4 regions of the Micromonospora coxensis genome follow, and region 1 is predicted to be linked to each of the others. Evidence: riboswitches for the same ligand, from Rfam matches in the RefSeq annotation. Region 1 holds a riboswitch; each other region holds the start of a gene.
The links. A riboswitch is a leader RNA that binds a small molecule or an ion and turns the genes downstream of it on or off. The one in region 1 is predicted to bind cyclic di-AMP.

Region 2: linked by a shared signal. The riboswitch ahead of GA0070614_RS18790 (coiled-coil domain-containing protein) and the one ahead of GA0070614_RS03990 (LysM peptidoglycan-binding domain-containing protein) in region 1 are both predicted to bind cyclic di-AMP.
Region 3: linked by a shared signal. The riboswitch ahead of GA0070614_RS25050 (C39 family peptidase) and the one ahead of GA0070614_RS03990 (LysM peptidoglycan-binding domain-containing protein) in region 1 are both predicted to bind cyclic di-AMP.
Region 4: linked by a shared signal. The riboswitch ahead of GA0070614_RS08770 (coiled-coil domain-containing protein) and the one ahead of GA0070614_RS03990 (LysM peptidoglycan-binding domain-containing protein) in region 1 are both predicted to bind cyclic di-AMP.

The regions. Positions count from the first base shown of each region.
Region 1 is NZ_LT607753.1:900,681-905,956, reverse strand. It holds gene htpG (molecular chaperone HtpG) at 1-969, shown strand, start outside; gene GA0070614_RS03995 (hypothetical protein) at 1,065-1,817, shown strand; cyclic di-AMP (ydaO/yuaA leader) riboswitch at 1,959-2,130, shown strand; gene GA0070614_RS03990 (LysM peptidoglycan-binding domain-containing protein) at 2,129-2,803, shown strand; gene GA0070614_RS03985 (universal stress protein) at 2,893-3,516, opposite strand; gene GA0070614_RS03980 (D-arabinono-1,4-lactone oxidase) at 3,601-4,818, shown strand; gene GA0070614_RS03975 (sensory rhodopsin transducer) at 4,818-5,192, shown strand; gene GA0070614_RS03970 (FUSC family protein) at 5,220-5,276, shown strand, end outside.
Region 2 is NZ_LT607753.1:4,106,700-4,111,975, reverse strand. It holds gene GA0070614_RS18800 (heavy metal translocating P-type ATPase) at 1-1,375, opposite strand, end outside; gene GA0070614_RS18795 (YibE/F family protein) at 1,675-3,024, shown strand; cyclic di-AMP (ydaO/yuaA leader) riboswitch at 3,191-3,321, shown strand; gene GA0070614_RS18790 (coiled-coil domain-containing protein) at 3,326-4,345, shown strand; gene GA0070614_RS18785 (carbonic anhydrase) at 4,409-5,065, opposite strand; gene GA0070614_RS18780 (helix-turn-helix transcriptional regulator) at 5,273-5,276, shown strand, end outside.
Region 3 is NZ_LT607753.1:5,485,117-5,490,392, reverse strand. It holds gene GA0070614_RS25055 (hypothetical protein) at 86-1,090, shown strand; gene GA0070614_RS25050 (C39 family peptidase) at 1,159-1,992, opposite strand; cyclic di-AMP (ydaO/yuaA leader) riboswitch at 2,210-2,351, opposite strand; gene GA0070614_RS31470 (hypothetical protein) at 2,659-3,426, opposite strand; gene GA0070614_RS25040 (hypothetical protein) at 3,553-4,014, opposite strand; gene GA0070614_RS25035 (acyltransferase family protein) at 4,296-5,276, opposite strand, start outside.
Region 4 is NZ_LT607753.1:1,984,411-1,989,686, reverse strand. It holds gene GA0070614_RS08790 (STAS domain-containing protein) at 1-57, shown strand, start outside; gene surE (5'/3'-nucleotidase SurE) at 70-894, opposite strand; gene GA0070614_RS08780 (PfkB family carbohydrate kinase) at 891-1,868, opposite strand; gene GA0070614_RS08775 (hypothetical protein) at 2,021-2,491, shown strand; gene GA0070614_RS08770 (coiled-coil domain-containing protein) at 2,591-3,646, opposite strand; cyclic di-AMP (ydaO/yuaA leader) riboswitch at 3,650-3,781, opposite strand; gene GA0070614_RS08765 (cation diffusion facilitator family transporter) at 3,912-4,832, opposite strand; gene GA0070614_RS08760 (HelD family protein) at 5,005-5,276, opposite strand, start outside.

The DNA of each region.
Region 1 (5,276 bases):
GACTGCGCCGCGCTGATGCCCAGCTACCTGCGCTTCGTCAAGGGCGTGGTGGACGCGCACGACCTGTCGCTCAACATCTCCCGGGAGATCCTGCAGCAGGACCGGCAGATCCAGGTGGTCCGTCGCCGGCTGGTGCGCAAGGTGCTCGCCACGGTCAAGGAGATGCGCACCGCGCACGCCGAGGGCTACCGCAGCTTCTGGTCCGAGTTCGGCCGGGTGGTCAAGGAGGGTCTGCTGGAGGACCCGGACAACACCGCGGCGATCCTCGACGTCGTCTCCGTCGAGTCCACCCACGACGCCGCCGAGCTCACCAGCCTGCACGACTACGTCGCGCGGATGAAGGAGGGCCAGGGCGAGATCTACTACGCCACCGGCGAGAGCCGGGCGACGCTGGAGAACTCGCCGCACATGGAGGCGTTCCGGGCCAAGGGCTACGAGGTGCTGCTGCTCACCGACCCGGTCGACGAGGTCTGGGTCGAGCGGGTCGGCGAGTTCGACGGCAAGCCGCTGCGCTCGATCGCCAAGGGTCAGGTCGACCTCGACTCCGAGCAGGAGCGCGAGGAGGCCGGCACCGAACGGGAACGCCAGGCCAAGGAGTACGCCGACCTGCTCACCTTCCTCGGCGGCGCGCTCGCCGACACGGTGAAGGAGGTCCGCCTCTCCTCCCGGCTGACCACCTCGCCGGCCTGCATCGTCGGCGACGCGCACGACATCACCCCGACGCTGGAGAAGATGTACCGGGCGATGGGGCAGGAGGTGCCGGCGGTCAAGCGCATCCTGGAACTCAACCCGACCCACCCGCTGGTCACCGGGCTGCGCGCCGCGTACGAGCGCGACGCCGCCGACCCGGCGCTGACCGAGACCGCCGAACTGCTCCACGGCATGGCGCTGCTCGCCGAGGGCGGCGACCTCGCCGATCCGGCCCGGTTCGCGCGGGTGCTGGCCGACCGGCTGGCCCGTACCCTCTGAACCGGACGTGGCCCGGGGCCGGACCTCGCGTCCGCCCCCGGGCCGTCCGCGTCCGGCCGATGCCGCGTCTGGCGCCGGGCGGGCACAATGCGCTCATGCGGACGGTACGGGGCAACGTCGGGATCGTCGGCGCGGTGGTGCTGGCGGCGCTGCTCACGGGCTGCGTGGCCGGCGACCACGAGGCGGACGCCCGGCGCCAGGCGCAGGAGCAGGCCCGGGCCCGGCTGACCGAGGTGACCGCTGCGATCGCACGGGACCGTCCCTGGGAGGCCGACGAGTTCGGCCGGCTGGTCACCGGGCGTGAGGGTGTCGACCTGATGAGCCTCGACGGCACCACCCGGCAGGACGGCGACGGGGTGTCGCTGGTGGTCCGGGTCCGTGGCGAGGCGCTCGTCCTGGACTGGAACGGGTCCGAGTCCGCGCGCGCCGAGGTGACGCTCTGTCACCGGCTCGGGTACCGGCCGGACGACCGGGTCGATCCGGTGACCGAGGTGGACTGCCCGCCCACCGCGCCGATCACCCCGCGTCCCGCGCCGAGCCTGCCGTCGGGCACCGACGAGCGGCTGCGCCGCTCGCTGCCGACCGGCCCGGCGGCCACCGAGCGGTCCGTCGGGGCGGCCGTCGACCGGCTGCGCCTCGATCCCCGGGTACGGCGGGACGTGGCGACCGTCGACGGCGCCGTGGGCCTGGCGCTGCGCGAGGGCCGACGCGGCTCGTGCCTGCTGGCCAGAGTGGTCGGTGACCGGGTCGAGGTGTGGCGACCGCCCACTGTCCTCATGCAGCCGGGAGAACTCACCTGCGACGGGCGGACCGCGGCCCTCGGGCTGGGGCAGCGGGATCCGAGTTGACCGGGCATTGTGCACGGCTGCACGAGGTCCGCAACCGGGGGCCGCGAGCCCTCGCCTGACCGGGTGAAGAACCTCTCAAGAAGTGGGCAAATCCCCGAAACGGTTCCTAACGTCGTTCTCGTCCGCGATCGCGGGCAACCGGGGTCGGTAACGCCTAATCCATGCCGCCGGCCACGGACCTTGTCACCTGGGCATGGAGCGGGGGACCCACACGTTCCTCGGTGCACGTCACCTCGGGGTGAAGCCGCCACGGCGGCCGGGCTCCTCGGCCCGAACCCGACAGCTCACCTCGTCGGCGTGGAGGATCACACATGGCAACTGCATACGTCGCCCGTCACCGACGGGTCAGCTCGCGCCGCGTCGCCGTCGGCACGCTCGCCGTCGGCGCGGTCACCGGGGTCGCCGCCGTGCTGGCGCCGGCCTCCCCGGCCAGCGCCGCCAGCGTCAACTGGGACGCGATCGCCCAGTGCGAGTCCGGTGGCAACTGGAGCATCAACACCGGCAACGGCTACTACGGTGGCCTCCAGTTCTCCCAGAGCACCTGGGCCGGCTACGGCGGCAAGAAGTACGCCTCCCGGGCGGACCTGGCCAGTCGCGGCGAGCAGATCGCGATCGCCGAGAAGGTGCTCGACGGCCAGGGCATCGGCGCCTGGCCGACCTGTGGCAAGAAGGGCGGCTCGACGAAGAGCTACGCCACCAAGTCGGAGAAGTCGCAGAAGTCGCAGAAGTCGGAGCGGCGCTCCGAGCCGCGCCGGACGGCCAAGGCCACCACCGAGCGGTCGACGCGTACCGAGCAGCGCGGCCAGCAGCGCAGCGCCCCGGCGGCCGGCGGCGACACCTACGTGGTGCGCACCGGCGACACCCTGTCGCAGATCGCCGAGGCGAAGAACCTGGCCGGCGGCTGGCAGGCGCTGTACGAGCGCAACCGGCGCGTCGTCGGCGCCGACCCGGGTCTGATCTTCCCGGGCCAGAAGCTCAGCCTCTGACGCACCACCCCGCACCACCGACGCCCGGCCGGTCCCGCACCGGCCGGGCGTCGCCGTCCGCCGGCGCGTGCCGCGTCGACGGGCACGCCTCACCCGGGCAGGCCGCCGAGCAGGACCGGACGAGGGGAACGATGGGCCAACTCCTCGGCGACGCTGCCGAGCAGCCGCTCACCGAGCCCGTGCCCGGCCCGGCCGACGACGAGCAGGTCGACGTCGCGGGCGTCGGCGACCGCCAGCAGCGCGTCCACCGGATGACCGGCGACGATCTCCGTGCTCGGCGCGGGCAGCCCGGCCGGCAGCGCCGCGACCCGCTCGTCGAGCATGCGCCGGGCCCGTCGGTCCTCCTCGGCGGCCTCGACGTCGATCAGGTCCGGGCTGGTCACGGCGACGAGGACCAGATCGCCGGCCGTGCCGCCGAGCGCCCGCACGGCGGTGCGCAGGGCCCGGTCGGAGTCCGCCGAGCCGTCCAGCCCCACCAGCACCCGCAGCCCGTCGCCCCGGGCCGAGGGCGGGCGGGAGCGCACGTCCACCCGCCGGGTGCCGGCCCGGCCGCGCTCCAGGGCGATGGGCACGAAGATCGGGCCGAGCAGTCCACCGACCAGGTACCACAGCAGGTTGCGGTGCCCGCCCCGGGTGACGAACACCGCCGCGGTGACCAGGCCGATCGCCAACCAGGCCAGCACCGCGAGGACGACCCACCACGCCTGATCCATCGCCACCCCCGCTCGGTCCGCCGTCACGGGCGACTACCCGGCCCGGCGACGGGTAAGCCGCCCGTCCGGCGGGGAGGAGGTCGCGTGGCAGGGGAATTCGTCAACTGGTCCGGCAGCCTCGCCTTCACCCCGGCCGAGTACGCCGAGCCCGCCGACGAGGACGCGGTCCGCCGTCTGGTGGCGCGCGCCCGGGAGTCCGGGACGAAGATCCGCCCGGTCGGCTCCGGTCATTCGTCGAGCCCGCTGGTGCGTACCGACGGGATCCTGGTCAGCCTGGACCGCCTCGCCGGCGTCCTGCACGACGACGGTGACCTCGCCACGGTCGGCGCCGGCACGAAGCTCAAGGAGCTGGGGGAAGGGCTCTACGAGGCCGGCCTGGCCATGGACAACCTCGGCGACGTGGACTACCAGTCGATCGCCGGGGCGACCGCCACCGGCACCCACGGCACCGGCCTGGGCTTCGGCAACCTGTGCACCCAGGTCGCCGGCGTACGACTGGTCACCGGCGCCGGCGACGTGCTGGAGGTGTCGGCGACGAGCAACCCGGACCTGCTGCCGGCGGTGCGGTTGTCCCTGGGCGCCCTGGGCGTGGTCACCCAGCTCACCCTCGACGTGCAGCCCTGCTTCGACCTGCGCCGTCGGGCCTGGTGCGCGCCCGTCGACTGGACGCTGGACCACCTGGCCGAGTTGCAGCACACCAACCGCAACATGGACTTCTACTGGTACCCGCGCAGCGACCTGACCCAGATCCGCACGATGAACCGGGAGGACGGGCCGGGGCGGGGGCGACCGTGGGCCGCGCCCCGGGTCCCGGAGTCCGCGCCGTGGGCCGCGCCCCGGGAGGTACGGGTGGGACCCACCCACCGCACCATCCCCCGGCACCGGGAGCTGCGCTTCGAGGAGATCGAGTACATGCTGCCGTCGGAAGCGTTCCCGGCCTGCTTCGCCGAGGTCCGCCGCCGGGTGAAGGACCGCCACCGCCGGGTCGCGGCGTGGCGGGTGCTGGTGCGCAGCATCGCGCCGGACGACATCTGGCTCAGCAACGCCTACGGTCGGCCGACCACCACCATCGCCTGCCTGCAGAACACCACCCTGCCGTACGAGGAGTACTTCCGGGACATGGAGGCGGTCTTCCGGCAGTACGGCGGACGGCCGCACTGGGGCAAGAAGCACTGGCTGACCGCGCGCGAGCTGCGCCCGCTCTACCCGCGCTGGGACGACTTCCAGCAGGTACGGCGGCGGCTCGACCCGGACGGGGTCCTGCTCACCCCCGACCTGGCACGGCTGCTGGAGGAGGCGTGATGGCGGACGTCGGCGCGCTGGTCTGGGTCGTCCCCGGCGGACACATCCCCTTCCCCGGGCACGGCCCGGAGCCGCAGTTCACCGGATTCGACGAGCTCTGCGTCCTCAACGGCACCGACAGCGAGGCCGAACTGGAACTGGACGTGTACTACGAGGACGTCGACCCGGTCGGGCCGTACCGGATCCTCGTCGGGGGCCGGCGGATCCGGCACGTCCGCGTCAACGACCTGATCGATCCGGAGGCGATCCGCCTCGACCGGCCGTACGGGCTGGTGCTGCGCTCTCCGGTGCCGGTGGTGGTGCAGTTCCTGCGCCAGGACACCCGCCTGCCGGGGGTGGTCGCGTTGACCGGCACCATGGCGTACCCGGTGTGAGGTCCGTCGGGCCGGGTACCCGCGCCCATGCGGTTCACGGAGAGGACGGCGGACGCTACGGGACCGCTGCGTGACCGGCTCTCG
Region 2 (5,276 bases), 3.2 Mb from region 1:
CCGGGGTCAGCGCGTCGGGCAGCGTCAGCCCCTGCTCGCGCAGGTGGGCCGGCCCACCCACCGCGTACGCCGTACCGTCGATCTCGGCGCGCACGCCGCGGCCCGGCAGCGACCGGAAGCCGGTGGCCGGGGCCGGGCCGCCACGGTCGGCGGCGGCCGTGACGATCGCCCGGGCCAGCGGGTGCTCGCTCTCGGCCTCCACCCCGGCGGCCAGCCGCAGCACCTCGTCCTCGCTGGTGCCCGGCACGGCGGCCACCCCGGTGACCACGTGCTCGCCCTTCGTCAGCGTGCCGGTCTTGTCGAAGAGCACCGCGTCGACGGTCCGCATCCGCTCCAGCGCGAGCTGGTCGCGGACCAGCACCCCGGACCGGGCGGCGATCCCGGTGGAGAGCGCGATCACCAGCGGGATCGCCAGCCCCAGCGCGTGCGGGCAGGCGATCACCAGGACCGTGACGGTCCGCACCACCGCCTGGTCCCGGTCGCCCAGCGCGGACCAGGCCACGGCGGTCAGCACGGCGGTGGCGGTGGCGATGTAGAACAGCAGCGCCGCGAACCGGTCCGCGAGCACCTGGGCCCGCCCACCGGACTGCTGGGCCTGGGCCACCAGGCGCTGGATCCCGGCCAGCGTGGTCTGGTCGCCGACGGCCTCGACACGGACCCGGATCGCCGAGTCGGTGGCGACGGTGCCGGCCACCACCCGGTCCCCCACCTCGCGGGTCACCGGCCGGGACTCCCCGGTGACCATCGACTCGTCCAGCTCGGCCGAGCCCTCGACGACCCGCCCGTCGGCCGGCACCCGGCCACCGGGACGGACCAGCACGACGTCCTCGACGCTCAGCGCCGCGACCGGCACCCGCTCGACGGCCCCGTCCGGGCCGACCCGCTCGGCGTCGTCGGGCAGCAGGGCGGCCAGCGCGGCGAGCGCGCCCCGGGCCTGCCCGATGGCCTTCATCTCCTGCCAGTGGCCCAGCAGCATGATGGTGACCAGGGCGGCCAGCTCCCACCAGAAGTCCAGGTCGAACGCGCCGAGGCTGGTCGCCAGCGAGGCCACGTACGCCACCGTGATCGCCATCGCGACCAGCAGCATCATCCCCGGGGCCCGGTCGCGCACCTCGCGGACGGCCCCGATCAGGAACGGCCAGCCGCCCCACCAGAAGACCACCGAGCCGAGCACCGGCCCGACCAGCGAGCGCCCCGGGAACTCCAGGGAGTACCCGAACCAGTCCATCACCATGTCGCCGACGAGCACCACCGGCAGGGTCAGCACCAGGCAGACCCAGAACCGGCGACGGAACATCTCGGGATCGTGGCCGGCGTGCTTGTCGTGCCCGCCGTGTCGCCCGCCCTGCTGACCGTGCCCGGCATGCTGCTCCATGCCTCCAACATGCCGCTTCGGCGCGCTCCGGGCAGGGCGAACCGGGCGAGCCGACACCCACCCTGGCTACCATTCACCGACGATGACGCCTGCGCCCACCGCCGCGACCGCCCCGCGTACCGCGCCGGGGCCCGTCGTCGGCCCGTCGCCACCCGGCGGACACGACGTCCGCTCGCGGTACGTGACGACGCCGGCACTCCCCGGCGATCCGGGGGCGTCGACGACGACATCCGGCACCATCCGCTGAACCGACCAGCCGGCTGACACGTACCTCGCTCTGGATCGTTGGGAGACTCGCAATGGGCGCCGACCACACCCGTCCCGCTCCGTCCACCCCGCCGGGGGTGCGACGGATCCTCGTCGCGACGGTGGTGCCGCTGTTCGTCCTCACGGTGATCGTCGCGCTGGTGCTCTGGCCGCGGGACACGCCGACGAAGGACACCGGCGGTGACGTGCCGCGCTACCACGGCACGGTGACCCGGGTGGTGACCGAGCCCTGCCCGCCGACGCCGGAGGCGCCCGAGGGGTCGCCCGGCACGGCCGACGGCCCGTGCGGGACGGTGACGGTCAAGGTCGAGCAGGGCCCGGACGCCGGCCAGCAGGTCCAGACGCCGGTGCCGGCCGGCCCGGGCGCACCGACCGTCGCCGTGGGCGACGAGGTCGTGCTGGTGGAGCTGACCGACCCGGCGGACCCGACGGCCAGCAGCTACAACATCGCCGAGCACCAGCGGGGGGAACCGCTGATCTGGCTGGTGGCGCTCTTCGCGGCCGCGATCGTGGCGTTCGGGCGGCTGCGCGGCCTCGCGGCGCTCGCCGGGCTGGCCGCGAGCTTCGCCATCCTCCTCACCTTCGTGGTGCCGGGCATCTCCGGCGGCGGCTCGCCGCTGCTGATCGCGATCACCGGCTCCGCCCTGATCATGTTCGTGGTGCTGTACCTCACCCACGGGATCACCGCGCAGACGTCCGTGGCCGTCCTCGGCACCCTCGGCAGCCTGGTGCTGACCGGAGTCCTCGGCAGCCTGGCCACCGCCGCCGCGCACCTGACCGGGTTCGGCAGCGAGGAGGCCACCACGCTGTCGATGTACCAGCGCGACGTGGACCTGCACGGGCTGCTGCTGGCCGGCATCATCATCGGCTCGCTCGGCGTGCTCGACGACGTCACGGTCACCCAGGCGGCCACCGTCACCGAGCTGGCGCACGCCAACCCCGGGCTGTCCCGGATGCAGCTCTACCGGGCCGCCACCCGGGTCGGCCGGGCGCACATCGCCTCCACGGTGAACACCATCGTGCTCGCCTACGCCGGCGCCTCGCTGCCGCTGCTGCTCCTGCTGACCGCCGACAGCCGGCCGGTGGGGCAGATCCTCACCAGCGAGTTCCTGGCCCAGGAGATCGTCCGCAGCGCGGTGGCGACGCTGGGGCTGATCGCCGCCGTACCGCTGACCACCGGCCTGGCCGCGCTGGTCACCACCGCCGGCCGCGCTCCGGAGGCCGACCCGGTGCGCGACCCGGATCCCACCCCGAAGCCTCGCCCCGCCGTCGACCGGGACGCCGCGCTGGAGGCGCTGAGCGCGGGCCGTCCCGGCACCCCGTCCACCCCGGCCCCCGCACGGTGGCCCGACCCCGGAAGGAGCACGGACACCGCATGGTGAAACTCCACAGCGTGACCGCCGACGACCCGGAACCTGACGAACGCGTCACTCGTCACGCAACGCCACGACGAAATAACGCTTTTAGTCGGGTTCAGGACGTAGCTCACCGGTACGACTGTCAGGTAACCTCGCTGCCGGTCACCGCCGAAGGCGCGCAGCGGCGCCTGCGGTGCCGCCGCCCAATCGCCGCGAGGCGAGCCGGGGAACCAGGTACCTGGGGTGAATCCGCGACAGCGGTAGGGGCCACTTCCGTCCCGAACCCGTCAGCTAACCCGGTCGGCGGTCGACGGAAGGGAACACTGTGACGGCACCCCTGCGCCGCTGGATGACTCCGGTGGTGTCCGTGCTCGCCGCCCTGGCCATCCTCGCCGGCGCGGCCCCCGCCATTGCCGCCCCCTCGACCCCCACCCCCTCCGGGCACGCGGAGGACGACGAGCCCAAGTTGCTCACCGACGTCATCGAGCTGCGCAACCGCGAGTACAGCAAGGCGAAGTCGAAGCTGGAGAAGTCGAAGAAGCGCCAGCTCGAACTCGCCATGGAGGTACGGCGGGCGCAGGACGAGCTGGAGGCGCTCAAGCCGCACGTCACCCAGATCGCCGCCCAGTCGTACCGGACCGGCCGGATCGGCGCGGTGTCGATGCTGCTGGAGAGCGACGCGCCCGACTCGTTCGTCCGACGCGCGGCCGCCCTGGACGAGCTGAACATGGTCAACGGGCAGAAGCTGGCCGAGGTGACCGCCGTCAAGAACCGCGCGGAGCAGGCCAAGCTGGCGCTCGACGCCGAGGTTCGCGAGCAGCAGAAGCTCACCAACGACATGGCCCGGGAGAGCCGGGAGGCGGAGAAGGCCCTCGCGCTCGTCGGCGGCAAGGGCTTCACCGGCGGCCTGGTGGACGCGACGTCCCCGGTCGCCCGGATCGCCCCCGGCCGGACGGCGGACGGCGGCTGGCGCTCCGAGTCGTGCAGCGAGGACGACCCGACCACCTCGGGCTGTGTCACGCCGCGCACCCTGCACGCCTACAAGGAGGTACGCCGGGCCGGCTTCAAGCGGTTCGCCGGCTGCTACCGCCCCGGCGGGCCGTGGGAGCACCCGAAGGGCAAGGCCTGCGACTGGTCCCTGCAGAACAGCGGCTTCGCCCCCTGGCACAACAACGACACCCGGATGTACGGCAACAACCTCACCGCCTTCCTGATCCGCAACGCGGACCGGCTGGGCATCTACTACGTCATCTGGAACCGGCAGATCTGGTTCCCGGCGACGGGTTGGAAGTCGTACAGCGGACCGTCGAACCACACCGACCACGTGCACATGTCGCTGCTGTAGCGCCCGGCGCGTACGGAACGAGGGCCGCCCCCGGTCGGGGCGGCCCTCGTCGTGTGTCGGGGATCAGCGGGCGACCACGGCCACCTGGTCGTCCCCGGCCCGGTCCGGCACGTCGGCGGGCACCGCGGCCACCGTCCGGGCCTCGCCCGCGGCGAGCCGGTACGACAGGCCGACCACCGCGCACCGCCCGGCGGCCACCTCGCCGGCCAGGACGGCCGAGTTGTCCAGCAGCGCCTCGACGGTGCGCGCGATGTGGATGTCCACGATCCCGTCGACGTCGTCGACACCCTGCGACGCGGCACGCCGCACGCTGGGCGTCACCGCGTCGACCACGGCGCCCAGGTGGCCCGGCGGCGTGGCGCCGGTGCGGGCCGCCTGTCGGGCCGCCTGCACCGCTCCGCAGGAGTCGTGGCCGAGCACCACCACCAGGGGGGTGCCGAGGACACTGACCGCGTACTCGACGCTGCCCAGCACCTCGGAGCCGACGGTGTGCCCGGCGGTGCGGACGACGAAGAGGTCACCCAGGCCCCGGTCGAAGATGATCTCGGCGGCGAGGCGGGAGTCCGAGCAGCCGACGATCACCGCGAAGGGATGCTGGCCGTCGGCGACGGCGGCCCGGTGGGCGGCATCCTGGTTGGGGTGGCGCGGCGCGCCGGTGACGAACCGCCGGTTACCGGCGAGCAGTTCGGCGAGCGCCTGGGTGGGATCGGTCAGGGTCATTGCCGCACCTCTGTCCTGCGCGTGATCGGCCTGGTCGCACCGGCCGGCGACGGAGGCGGCCGCGCCCCCCACGGTCACACGCAGCAGAAGGTACGTCAAGGTTTACGTGATACACATTTCATGCTTTGGTCCTCTTCTCCCCGGTGGGGCCGGAAAGGTCGCGGTCCGGGGAGGCCCGGACCGTAAATCCGAAGGAGGGGCCATACGATGG
Region 3 (5,276 bases), 2.2 Mb from region 1:
GAGTTCGATCTTCCGTGGGGTGGGGCGGCCACCCCCGCGAACCGGACGGGAGCGTGCCGTGCGTTCGAGGCACTGGACAGCGTCGATGGCAGCACTCGCGGTGGTCGCGTCCACCGCACTCACGGGCGGGTCGGTCATGGCGAAGGCCACCGCCCCGGACAGCGGCGTGGCGGCGGCGGGCGGCGTCCTGCGGGTCTACAACAACAACATCGAGAACCTCGTGATCAACAACCCGGACGGCACCTGCACCCGGGTCTCCGGGCCGGACCACCTGACCTCGATGCTGGTGGACGACGCCGGCCGGCCGGCCACCGCGGGGGTGGCCGCGCCGGACATCCTGATCGTGCAGCAGGTGCGCGGGACCGGGCAGGCCGAGGCGTACGCCGACCAGTTGTCGGCCAAGTTCGGCTACCCGGCCGGCACCTACGGGGCGATCGTGGCGTGGAGCGACCCCGAGCCGTGGGGGTCCAGCCACCACTGCAGCGACCAGAGCCTCGGTGACCTGAAGAAGAAGCAGACCAACGCCATCATCTGGAACACCCGCACGCTCAGCCTCGCCGACGGCGACATCTCCAAGTACTGGAGCGCGGGCTGGTTGAAGCCGGGCACGGCGTACGCCGGCGGCGCCGGCTGCACCCTCTACAAGCCGCCGAACAACGACACCGGCACCACCAACTACTACAAGTGGAAGCGCACCAGCGCCATCGCGGCCCGCTTCACCATCAAGGCGACCGGCACCTCGGTGTTCGCGGCCACCATGCACCTGCCGCAGGAGAACCGGCAGAACGCCTGCGCGGGCGACGGCTACACCGGGATCGCCGGCACCGGCATCCACCTCGGCGCGGACGCCACCAGCCTGATGAACGCCTCGACGATCCGGGTGGTGGGGATCGACGCCAACCGGACCGGCATCGCGGCGGGCACGCTGGGCGGGTACGGCATGACCGGCTACGGCGCGACGGCCACGCACGGCTCCAGCAAGATCGACTACCTCTTCGTCCGGGGCAGCGTGCAGTCGTCCCCCGTCGACCACACGGTGACCGGGACGAAGTCCAACCACCGGGCCCTGTACGCCTTCGTCACGTACTGACGCCGTCGCACGCGCACCGGGCGCCGGTCCCCTTCCGGGGGCCGGCGCCCGTGGCGTACGTGCGGGGATCAGGCGGAGTAACCGCGGGTGGCGATCCAGTTCGCGAGGTCGGTCGTGCTCAGCCAGTACTCCGGCAGGTTCGGGTCCGCCGAGTCGGCGATCCGGACCAGCTCACCGCCGTCGCGGTAGCCGACCACCGCCACGTAGTGGCCGCCCGGGAAGGAGTGCCAGCCGCCGTCGGTGTCGGTGACCGTGCCGGCCACGTTGGCCACCACGCCCCGCTCGGCGGTGACCGCGGCGACGATGTCGGCCCGGAGCCGGTCGATCTGGGCCGCGCTCGGGGTGCCGGCGAACATCCGGGTCCGGTACGGGTCGCCCTTGACGACCTGGTTCAGCACCCGGGTGGTGTCCTGCGCTGAGTTGGTGCCCATCTCGGTGGTGCCCAGCGGCCCGGCCAGCTCGTCCTGGGTCCGCTCGATGCCGGCCGCGCTGAGCGCGTTGCGCACCGCCGCCGGGCCGCAGGTGTAGTAGGTGAACTGGGCCTCGTAGTCGTAGTCGAGGATCTTCGACGACGGGGGCTTCGGGGCCGCCTTGCGGGTCACGTCCGGGTCGGCCTTGGCCTTCGTGGGGCTGGCCGCCGGGGTGGCGCTCGCCGAGGGCGAGGGGCTGGCCGCCGGGGTGGTGGCGACGCGGGCCTGGGCGCGGGTGGCCACGTCGGCCAGGCGCGGAGCGGCCTCGGCGACGGCGGCCGGGGTCTGCTGGCGGGCCGGCGACTCGTCGGCGCCGACGAACAGCGCACCGGTGCCGGTGGCCAGCAGGAGGGCGGCGGCGGAGCCGGCGACGACCTGGTACGGGCGCTCGGTGGCCAGGCGCCGCAACTGCCGCTTCAGGTGGTGATTCAACGTGTCCTCCACGGTACGAGGGCGGGAGCGGCACGCCGGACCGGCGCGTGACGGGACGTCACGCGCGGAACGGGATCTCGGGCCGCTCGGCGGGGGGAGCGCCCGGGCGTGGCCGGGCGTCGGGGCGGATGCCGGATGTCAGGACGCGACGGCGCGACCTATCGGCGGATGCACCCCGGTACCGAGGCAGGGATGGCGTGGTGCTGCACGAGGATGGAACTCCTTCCGATGCCGCCGACCGGGTTAGCTGACGGATTCGGGCGGGAAGATCGCCCTACCACGGGCCGTGGCCCGCGGATTCACCCCAGTGGTGCATGGGTCCCCGGTTCGTGGAATCCACGATTGAGCGGGTCGACACGGCGTCGCCTTGTGCGATCGGGAACCGCGCCGGACCGAGGTGACACTACTGGCCGGTATGCGCCGCGCCAAGCGCTGCGAGCTGCGTAAACGTGATCAAGGCGAGCAATTTCCGGGGCAGTCGCACACTGACGTCACTCAATGGGACGAGCGGTTTTCCGGGAACCGACGGGCGACAACCGGACAGCCGTGGCGACACGTCCCCGATTCGCCGCCACCACTGTCACGCCCTGTCACGCACGTCCGGTTCCCGCCGGCCGTGACCGGGCTCACCGAAATCCCGGTAACGATTTCGGCGCGGTCCGCCGCTCACCCGACCCGGGCCGGTCGCCACCGTGCCGCCGAGGCCGCGCGCGGCGCCGTCGCGGCGGCCCGGGACGCGGCGGGCGCCCGGCCGGGGCGCGACCGCTGCGCCGCCGCGTACGCCTCGACGGCGAGGGCACGGGCGGCGTCGGCCGCCAGTTCGGCGTCGCGCCAGGCCGACCGCTCCCGGGCGGCCGCCCGCCGGTAGGCGTCCCGCCGGCTGTCGCGTACCGCCCGGGCGAGCAGCACCTCCTGCTCGACCGGGTGCCGCCGGGGATCCCAGCCGTCGCGGTGGGCGAAGACGTCCCGCAGCCGCTCCACCGGCAGTTCGCCCCGCCAGTGGGCGGCCACCGCCGCCTGGTGCAGCCAGCGCTCCCGGGCGGCGTACTCGGCCGGGGTACGCGGGGTGCGCGGGGTGGGCAGCGCGTTGGCGACGGCGAACCGGCGGGCGGCGGCCTCCGCCTCGTCGTACGCCGACCAGGCCCGGTCCACCTCCTCCTGGGCGGCCAGCCACACCTCGCGCCGGCGGCGGGCGGTCTGCGCCGCGCCGGACGCGGCGACGGCGACCTCCTCGGCGTACCGGCGCAGGTCGGCCGCGTCGACGGCGGCCTCGGCCGGGGTCGGCCCGCCGGGCGTCGCCTCCTCGGCCGGGCGGTCCCGCTCGGGGCGGGCCACCAGCACGGTGAGCACGGTCAGGGCGAGCACGAGCAGCGCCGACCAGATGGCGGCGGCGGTCGGGACCTCGATCAGGAACTGGTAGAGGACGGTGTTCACGGTGCGGCACCTCCCGGGGAGCGGGACGCGGAAGAGGAGCCCGCACGCGCCACGGACGAGAGGGCCAGGGGCGCGTACGGGGGGTGAGGTCGGAGAGCGTGGTCGCGGGTCGCCCCCGCGCGGCGGTCAGCCGGCGGGCGGGGCGCGCGGGCCGGCCCCGGACGGGGTCGGCCCGCTCGGGACGGGCGGCGCGTCGGGCCGCGGGGCGGGCAGGGCGTCCGGCGCGACGGCCGCCTCGGCGGCGCAGGGCGCGGCCGGCGGGGCGTCGGCGAGGGCCTCCGGCGCACCCGGGACGCTCCCGGCGGGCGCGACGACCGGCGACGCGCACCCGGCGGTCACGACGGCGGGCCGGGCGGGAACCACCCGGTCGGCGGACGGCGGCGGGCCGGCACGGAAGCCGGACGCGGACGACGGCGGGCCGGCGAGGAACGCGGGGGCGGACGGGACCACGGCGGACCGCTGGGGCACCTCGTCCGGTACGACGGAGCCGCCGAGGGAGAGCGCGACGGCCACGGCGAGGCCGGTCAGCAGGCGGGAACTCCAGCACGCGACCCACCACAGAGGACTGGTGAGCGCGACCGGGAGCACGGCCCCACGCTACCGCCGATGCCACCGGCGCGCAGCGCCGCCGGGCGTGTCGTGGCACCTCGACGACCCTGGCGCGGCGGCCGGCGTGGCACGGGCGTGGGGAGCCACCGGGCGCGGTCGGCGCGCCAAGCGGTTGCCGACCGGGCGGATGCCGACGGCGAGCAGTCCGGACGGTGCCCGTCGGTCGGCCCCCGGCGGGCGGTCGCGGCGCGCGGGCCGCGCGGCGGGCGCTGCGGGTGACGGTGGGCCACGGCGGCCGCACCGGCCACCGTGGACACCGTTCAGGCCGGGTCGCGCCGGTGCGCGTACTCGACGGGTCGGCCGGCGGACGACTCGCCGGCGGCCGGACGCGGCGACGGGGCGGGCACGGACCGGGGCCGGGCGGTGGCGTCCTCCCGCGCGGCCGGCATCGCGGCGCCGCCCGGACCGGCGACGGCGGCGGGCGACGGACCACCGAGAGCGACGGTGGCCGGCGACCCGGCGGAGACGACCGGGTCCGGCGACCCGGCGGAGACGACCCCGTCCGGCGACCCGGCGGGGGCGACAGTGGCCGGCGGGCCGGCGGGAGCCGGGCGGCGGCGGGGCGCGAGGCGGCGCATCATCGGCGTCTCGACCCAGCGGTGCATCAGCCCGGCGAGCAGCAGGTTGACCGCCAGGAAGCCGAGCACCACCAGCGGCCCCCACCAGCCGGGCAGCCCGACCCCGAGGTACCCGGCGGCCCGCAGCACGGTGACCATCACCAGCACGTGCACCAGGTAGAAGGCGAAGGACACCTCACCGAGCCAGACCAGCCGGGGATGCCGCCACGGCGAGCGCCGGCCGCGCACGTCGGCGTCCGCGGCGGCGGCGATCACCAGGACGTACGCGGCGGAGAGGATGGCCGCCCACAGTTCGGCCCGGATCCACTGCCCCGCGACCACCCAGGTGGCCACGAAGATGACGCTGGCCAGCGGCAGCGCCGGCCCGCGCCACCGGCCGCGCCGCAGCAGCTCGGCGGCGGCCACGCCCAGCCAGAACTCGGTCGAGCGGACCAGCGGGAAGATCTGGGTGAACCACCAGGTGCTCTCCTTCGGCACCAGGAGCTGCCCCGGCCAGAGCGCCACGATCACCAGCGGCACCGCCACCACCACCGCCCAGAGCAGGCCGGCGGGGGCCCGGCGCAGCGCCGGCAGCACCAGCGGCAGGCAGAGGTAGAAGAACAGCTCGCAGGAGAGCGACCAGCTCACCGAGTTGATGCTGTAGAAGTAGCCCGGCGTCGGGTC
Region 4 (5,276 bases), 1.1 Mb from region 1:
GCTCCGGAGCCGTACTTCGCCGGCGCGGCCACCCCCGAGGTCCTGCCCGGCGCGTGAGCCGCGCACCCGTCACTCCCCGGCCAGCCCGGAGAGGTCGACGTCGGCCGCCTCGACGACCGCCCGTACCGCGGTGACCGAGGCGTACCCCTCGGCCAGCAGCGCGAGGTCCGTGCCCGGCTGCACCGCCTGCCCGGGTTCCTCCAGCGACGTCCGCACGAAGCCGTGCCCGGCCTCGGCCACCGTCATCTGCACCTGACCGAAGCTGGCCAGGCCGGCCCGGCGCACCCCGCGCAGCCGGCCGTGCGGCACGTCCGGCGCGTTGACGTTGAGCACGCTCTCCACCGGCCCGGCGGTGAGCCGGGGCAGCAGGTCCAGCGCCACCCGCGCGGCGGTGGCCCAGTGCCGGTCCGCGTCGCGTACCCGGGCGGCGGTGGAGACGGCGGCGCCGCCGCTCACGGCGGTGGCCTCGCCGGCGGAGAGCACGTCCAGGGAGACCGCCATGGCGCGGCAGCCGTTCGCGGCGGCGGTGAACGCCGCGCCGACCGTGCCGGAGTGCAGCACCGCCCGGCCCGCGTTGGCGCCCCGGTTGATCCCGGAGAGCACCACCGCCGGGGGCGGCCCGAACGCGCCGTGCACCGCGATCAGCGCGATGAACCCGGGGGAGCCGCCCACCCCGTACGCGGGCACCCCGGGCAGCCCGGGCAGCGGGTGCTCGCGGACCACCACGTGCCCGTCCCGCTCCACCGCGGTCATCGAGGCGCTGGTGCCGCTCGCCTCCTCCAGCGGGGCGGCGACCACCACGTCCAGACCCCGGTCGGCCGCCGCCCGGGCCAGCGCCTCGATGCCCGGCGCGGCGATCCCGTCGTCGTTGGTGACCAGCACCCGCAGCGTCATCGGTCGACCACCCGGTCGGCCAGCTCGTCCGGGGTGGTGCGCTCCTGCGGGCGGCTGTCGGCGGGGACCAGGCGGACCCGGTCGACCAGGCCGGTGATGGTGTCCAGGCGGCCGGTGCCCAGGCCGTGCCGGGTGACGTTCAGCGCCCCGGCCGCCGCGCCGGTACGGATCGCGGTGCGGATGTCGCCGCCGCCGGCGACCACGGCGGCCACCCCGGCGGTCATCGAGTCGCCCGCGCCGCGCGGGTCGGCCGCCTCCAGCCTCGGCATCTCCACCTCGAAGATCTCCCCGTCGACCAGCGCCAGGGCCGGCTCGGCGGCCCGGCTGACCACCACGTTCTCGGCGCCCGCCGCGTGCAGGTCGTACATGGCCCGGGTGAGCTGGTCCTCCTCGGCGCCGGCGGCCAGCCCGTCGGCGATCAGCTCCTCGTGGCTGACCTTGAGGAAGTAGACGCCGCTGGAGAGCACCGCCGTCAGGTGCGGGCCGGAGAGGTCCACCACCACCCGGCCGCCGTTGGCCCCCAGGTCGGCGGCGAACCGGCGGTAGAGGTCGGCCGGGACGAGGGACGGCTCGTTGGGGCCGCTGAGCACGCTGACCGGCGCGCGCAGCCCCTCGCCGAGCGACAGGTTGTGGAGCTCGTCCAGCTCGTGCCGGCTCAGCGGCGCGCCGACCACGTCGACGATCTCGTGCCGGGCGCCGTCGCGCCGGTCGTGCACGTACCCGCCGCTCGTCGAGTCGCGGCGGACCACCCGCAGGTCCACCCCCTCGGTGAGCAGCAGCGGCTCCAGCACCTCGCCGATCTCGCCGCCCAGGCTGGTGCAGAGCACCACCGGCACCCCGAGCGACATGATCATCCGGGCCTGCCAGACGCCCTGCCCGCCGGGGTGCAGGTGCAGCTCCGGCTGGTCGCTGGGCTGGTCCACGGTCACCGTCAGCCGGGGCGTCGGCGCGAAGACCATCACGTGTCCGCTCATCCGCCGTACCCGCCCATGTCCGCCTCCCGTGGCCGTCGCCGGACGCGGGATTCCCCGCCCCGCCCGCGACATGCGCGACCGGTCGCCGCCGACGTTGCCAGCCCGTCGCCGGTACGGGACTATCGTGCGACCGACGAGGAGTGGAGGGCGGAGTGGTCCGGCGGGAGACGTTCAGCTACACGGTGCAGGCGCGCTGCTCACGGGCGGACGCGGTGGCGCTGTTGAGCGATCTCGCCAGGCAGGGTGAGCTGCACCCGTTGATCGTCCGGGTCCGTGAGCTGCCGGCCCGTCCCGGCGCGCGGGCCAGCTACGCGATCACCGACCGGCTGGAGCTGGGGCCGTTGAGCTTCCCGGTCACGTACCAGGCCGACGTCCTGGTGGTCACCGACGACGAGATCGTCACGGTGGCGCGGCAGCAGCCCGGCACGACCGTGCGCAACCGCACCCGCATCCGGGAGGAGGAGGACGGCCTGCTGCGGGTGGACGTGGAGATCACCCTGGCCGCCCCGGCGCCGCTGTTCGGGTACGCCTTCCGCCAGGCCCGTGCCGCGCACCTGGGGCTGGCCAACCGGCTCGGCGCGGTGCTGGACCGGCTCGCCGACGGCGGCCCGGTCGCCGGCTGACCGCCGCGCTGCTCGCCCGCTTCCCCGGCGCCCGGGGCGGGGCACCGGACACACGTGCGGGGCCCGTCCAGACGGACGGGCCCCGCGACGCGGTACGGGTCAGTACACCGACAGGTGCACGTGGTTGGTGTGGTCGCTGGACGGGTCCCCACCCGCCCCGCTGTACGACTTCCAGCCGCTGCTGGGCAGCCAGATCTGCCGGTACCAGATCACGTAGAGCACACCGAGCCGGTCGGCGTTGCGGACGTGGTACGCGGCCAGGTTGTTGCCGTACGTCCGGTCGCCGCCGGTCGCGTCCCCGCCGAAGCCGTTCTTCTGCGCGGCGAAGTCGCAGGCCCGGCCCTTGGGATGCTCGCCGGAGCCGCTGGGGCGGTAGCAGGAGACGTACCGGGTGAAGCCGGCCGCCTTGCTCTGCTGGAGCGCGTTGAGCATCCGCGGGGTGATGCAGCCGTTGGCCGGGGTGGGGTCGTTGACGCTGCACGACTCCGGCGGCCACGAGCCGTCCGAGTTGCGCGGCGCCGGCCGGGCGTTCGCGGTGGAGGTGCCCCGGCTGGCGCCGCTGTCGGCGCGCGGGGCGGGCTTGTCGGCGGCGGCCACCGCCAGCGCCCGTTCGGCCTGCTGCTTGCGCTTGGCCATCACCGCGATCTGCTTGCGTTGTTCGACGATCTCGGTGTCGAGCGCGGCCCGGGTGCGGGTGGCCTCCTCCTTGGTGCGCAGCAGGTTGCGCAGTTCGCGGTCCTCGTTGCTGGCGACCGTCTCCAGCTCGGCGGCCCGGTCCAGGAAGCCCTCCGGCGAGGTGCTGTTGAGCAGCGCCGAGACGGGGCCGAGCCGCCCGGTGCGGTACGCCACCCCGGCGATCTCGCCGACCTTGCCGGTGCGCGTGGCCAGCTCCGACTCGATGGTCTTGAGCTGGTTGTTGAGTTCCTGCTGGCGCCGGGTGGAGCGCTCCAGCGCGGCCTTGGCGTCGATCCAGCCCTTGCTGGCGGCGTCGAGCTGGGCCCGCAGGGCGGGGGTGCCGCCCTCCTCGTCACCGGGCGCGGCGAGCCGGGTGGTGGGTGGGGCGGCGGCCACCGGCGGTGGCGCCGACGACACCCCGAGGGCGAGGGTGGCGGCGACCGCCGCCACCAGTCGGACAGTGGTACGTCGTACGTGCATGCACAATCCTTCCGTCAGCCGCCGACCGGGTTAGCTGACGGGTTCGGGACGGAAGATCCCTACCGCTGGCGCGGATGCACCCCACGTACCTGGTTCCCCGGCACGCCCTGGCGGGCGTTTAGGCGGCGGCCACCGCCGGCACCGTCGGGTGCCGCCTGGCGGAGGCCGGAACCGAGACTACCGGTACTGGTGTGACTGATGCCCGGTTCGTGACTGAGGGTACGGGAGGGAAGCCTGATAAAAGGCGCATAGCCGGATATTTGTATCACCATTCGACCGAGCCGCAGGCCCCCGGCGCCGCTCCCGGCTCGATCTGGAGGGTGGCGTGCTCGATGTGGAAGTCCTCGTGCAGCGCGCTGCGGGCGGCCGCCAGCACGGCGCCCACCTCGGCGCCGGGGTGCATGGTCAGGTGCGCCGAGGCCACCTCCATGCCGGAGGTGAGCGTCCAGACGTGCAGGTCGTGCACCTCGGCCACGCCGGGGACGGCGACCAGCCGGTCGTGCACCGCGGTCACCTGGAGGTGCTCCGGGGCGGCCTGCACCAGGATCCGGACGGCCGCCCGGCCGAGCCGCCAGGTGCGGGGCAGGATGAACAGGGCGATCGCCACCGCCACCGCCGGGTCGGCCCACCACCAGCCGGTGCCGGCGATCAGCAGCGCGGCCCCGATGACGCCGAGTGAGCCGAGCAGGTCGCCGAGCACCTCCAGGTACGCCCCGCGCAGGTTGATGCTCTCCCGCGCCCCCTCGCGGAGCAGGGCGAAGGCGACGACGTTGGCGAGCAGCCCCAGCACGGCCACCGCCAGCATCGGCCCGGTGCTCACCTCCGGGGGGTCGCCGAAGCGGCGTACCGCCTCGATGAGGACGTAGACCGCGACGCCGCTGAGCAGCACCGCGTTGGCGAGCGCGGCGAGCACCTCCAGTCGGTAGAGGCCGAAGGTGCGCTGCGGGTCGCGGTCGGCCCGCCGGGTGGCGGTGATCGCCGCCAGGGCCATCCCGATGCCGAGCACGTCGGTGAACATGTGCCCGGCGTCGGAGAGCAGGGCCAGCGAGCCGGTGGCGACGGCGGTCACCGCCTCGACCAGCATCAGCGCGGCGAGCAGCGCGAAGGCCGTCCAGAGCCGGCCCCGGTGGCGGTGCGCGGCGTTCGCGACCGACCCGTGGTGGTCATGACCTGCGCCCACGCCCACACCCTCCGCCGCCGGACCAACCCGACACCCAACCTATGCTCACATAGCTATGTGTGCAAGTGACTCCGTTCCCTTGATGGTCATGAAGTTATTGCCACGACACGCCGGTGCGCGGGGGCAATAACTTCATGATCAACCGGGGGGTGGGGAGGGGAGCGGTGCGGGGGCGGGGTCAGGGGGTGGGTTCGATGGTGGTGAGGCGTTGGGTGGCGCGGGAGAGGGCCACGTAGAGGGTGCGTACGCCGGAGGGCTCGGCGCGGATCTCGCCCGGGTGGACCAGCACCACCCCGTCGTACTCCATGCCCTTGGCCTGGAGGCTGGTCACCACCTGGAGCCGGGAGTTGGCGGTCCCCTCCAGCCAGCCGGCCACCTCGTCCCGGCGCGGCACCGGCGTGATCACGCCGACGGTGCCCTCCACCTCGCCGAGCAGCGCCTGCGCGGCCC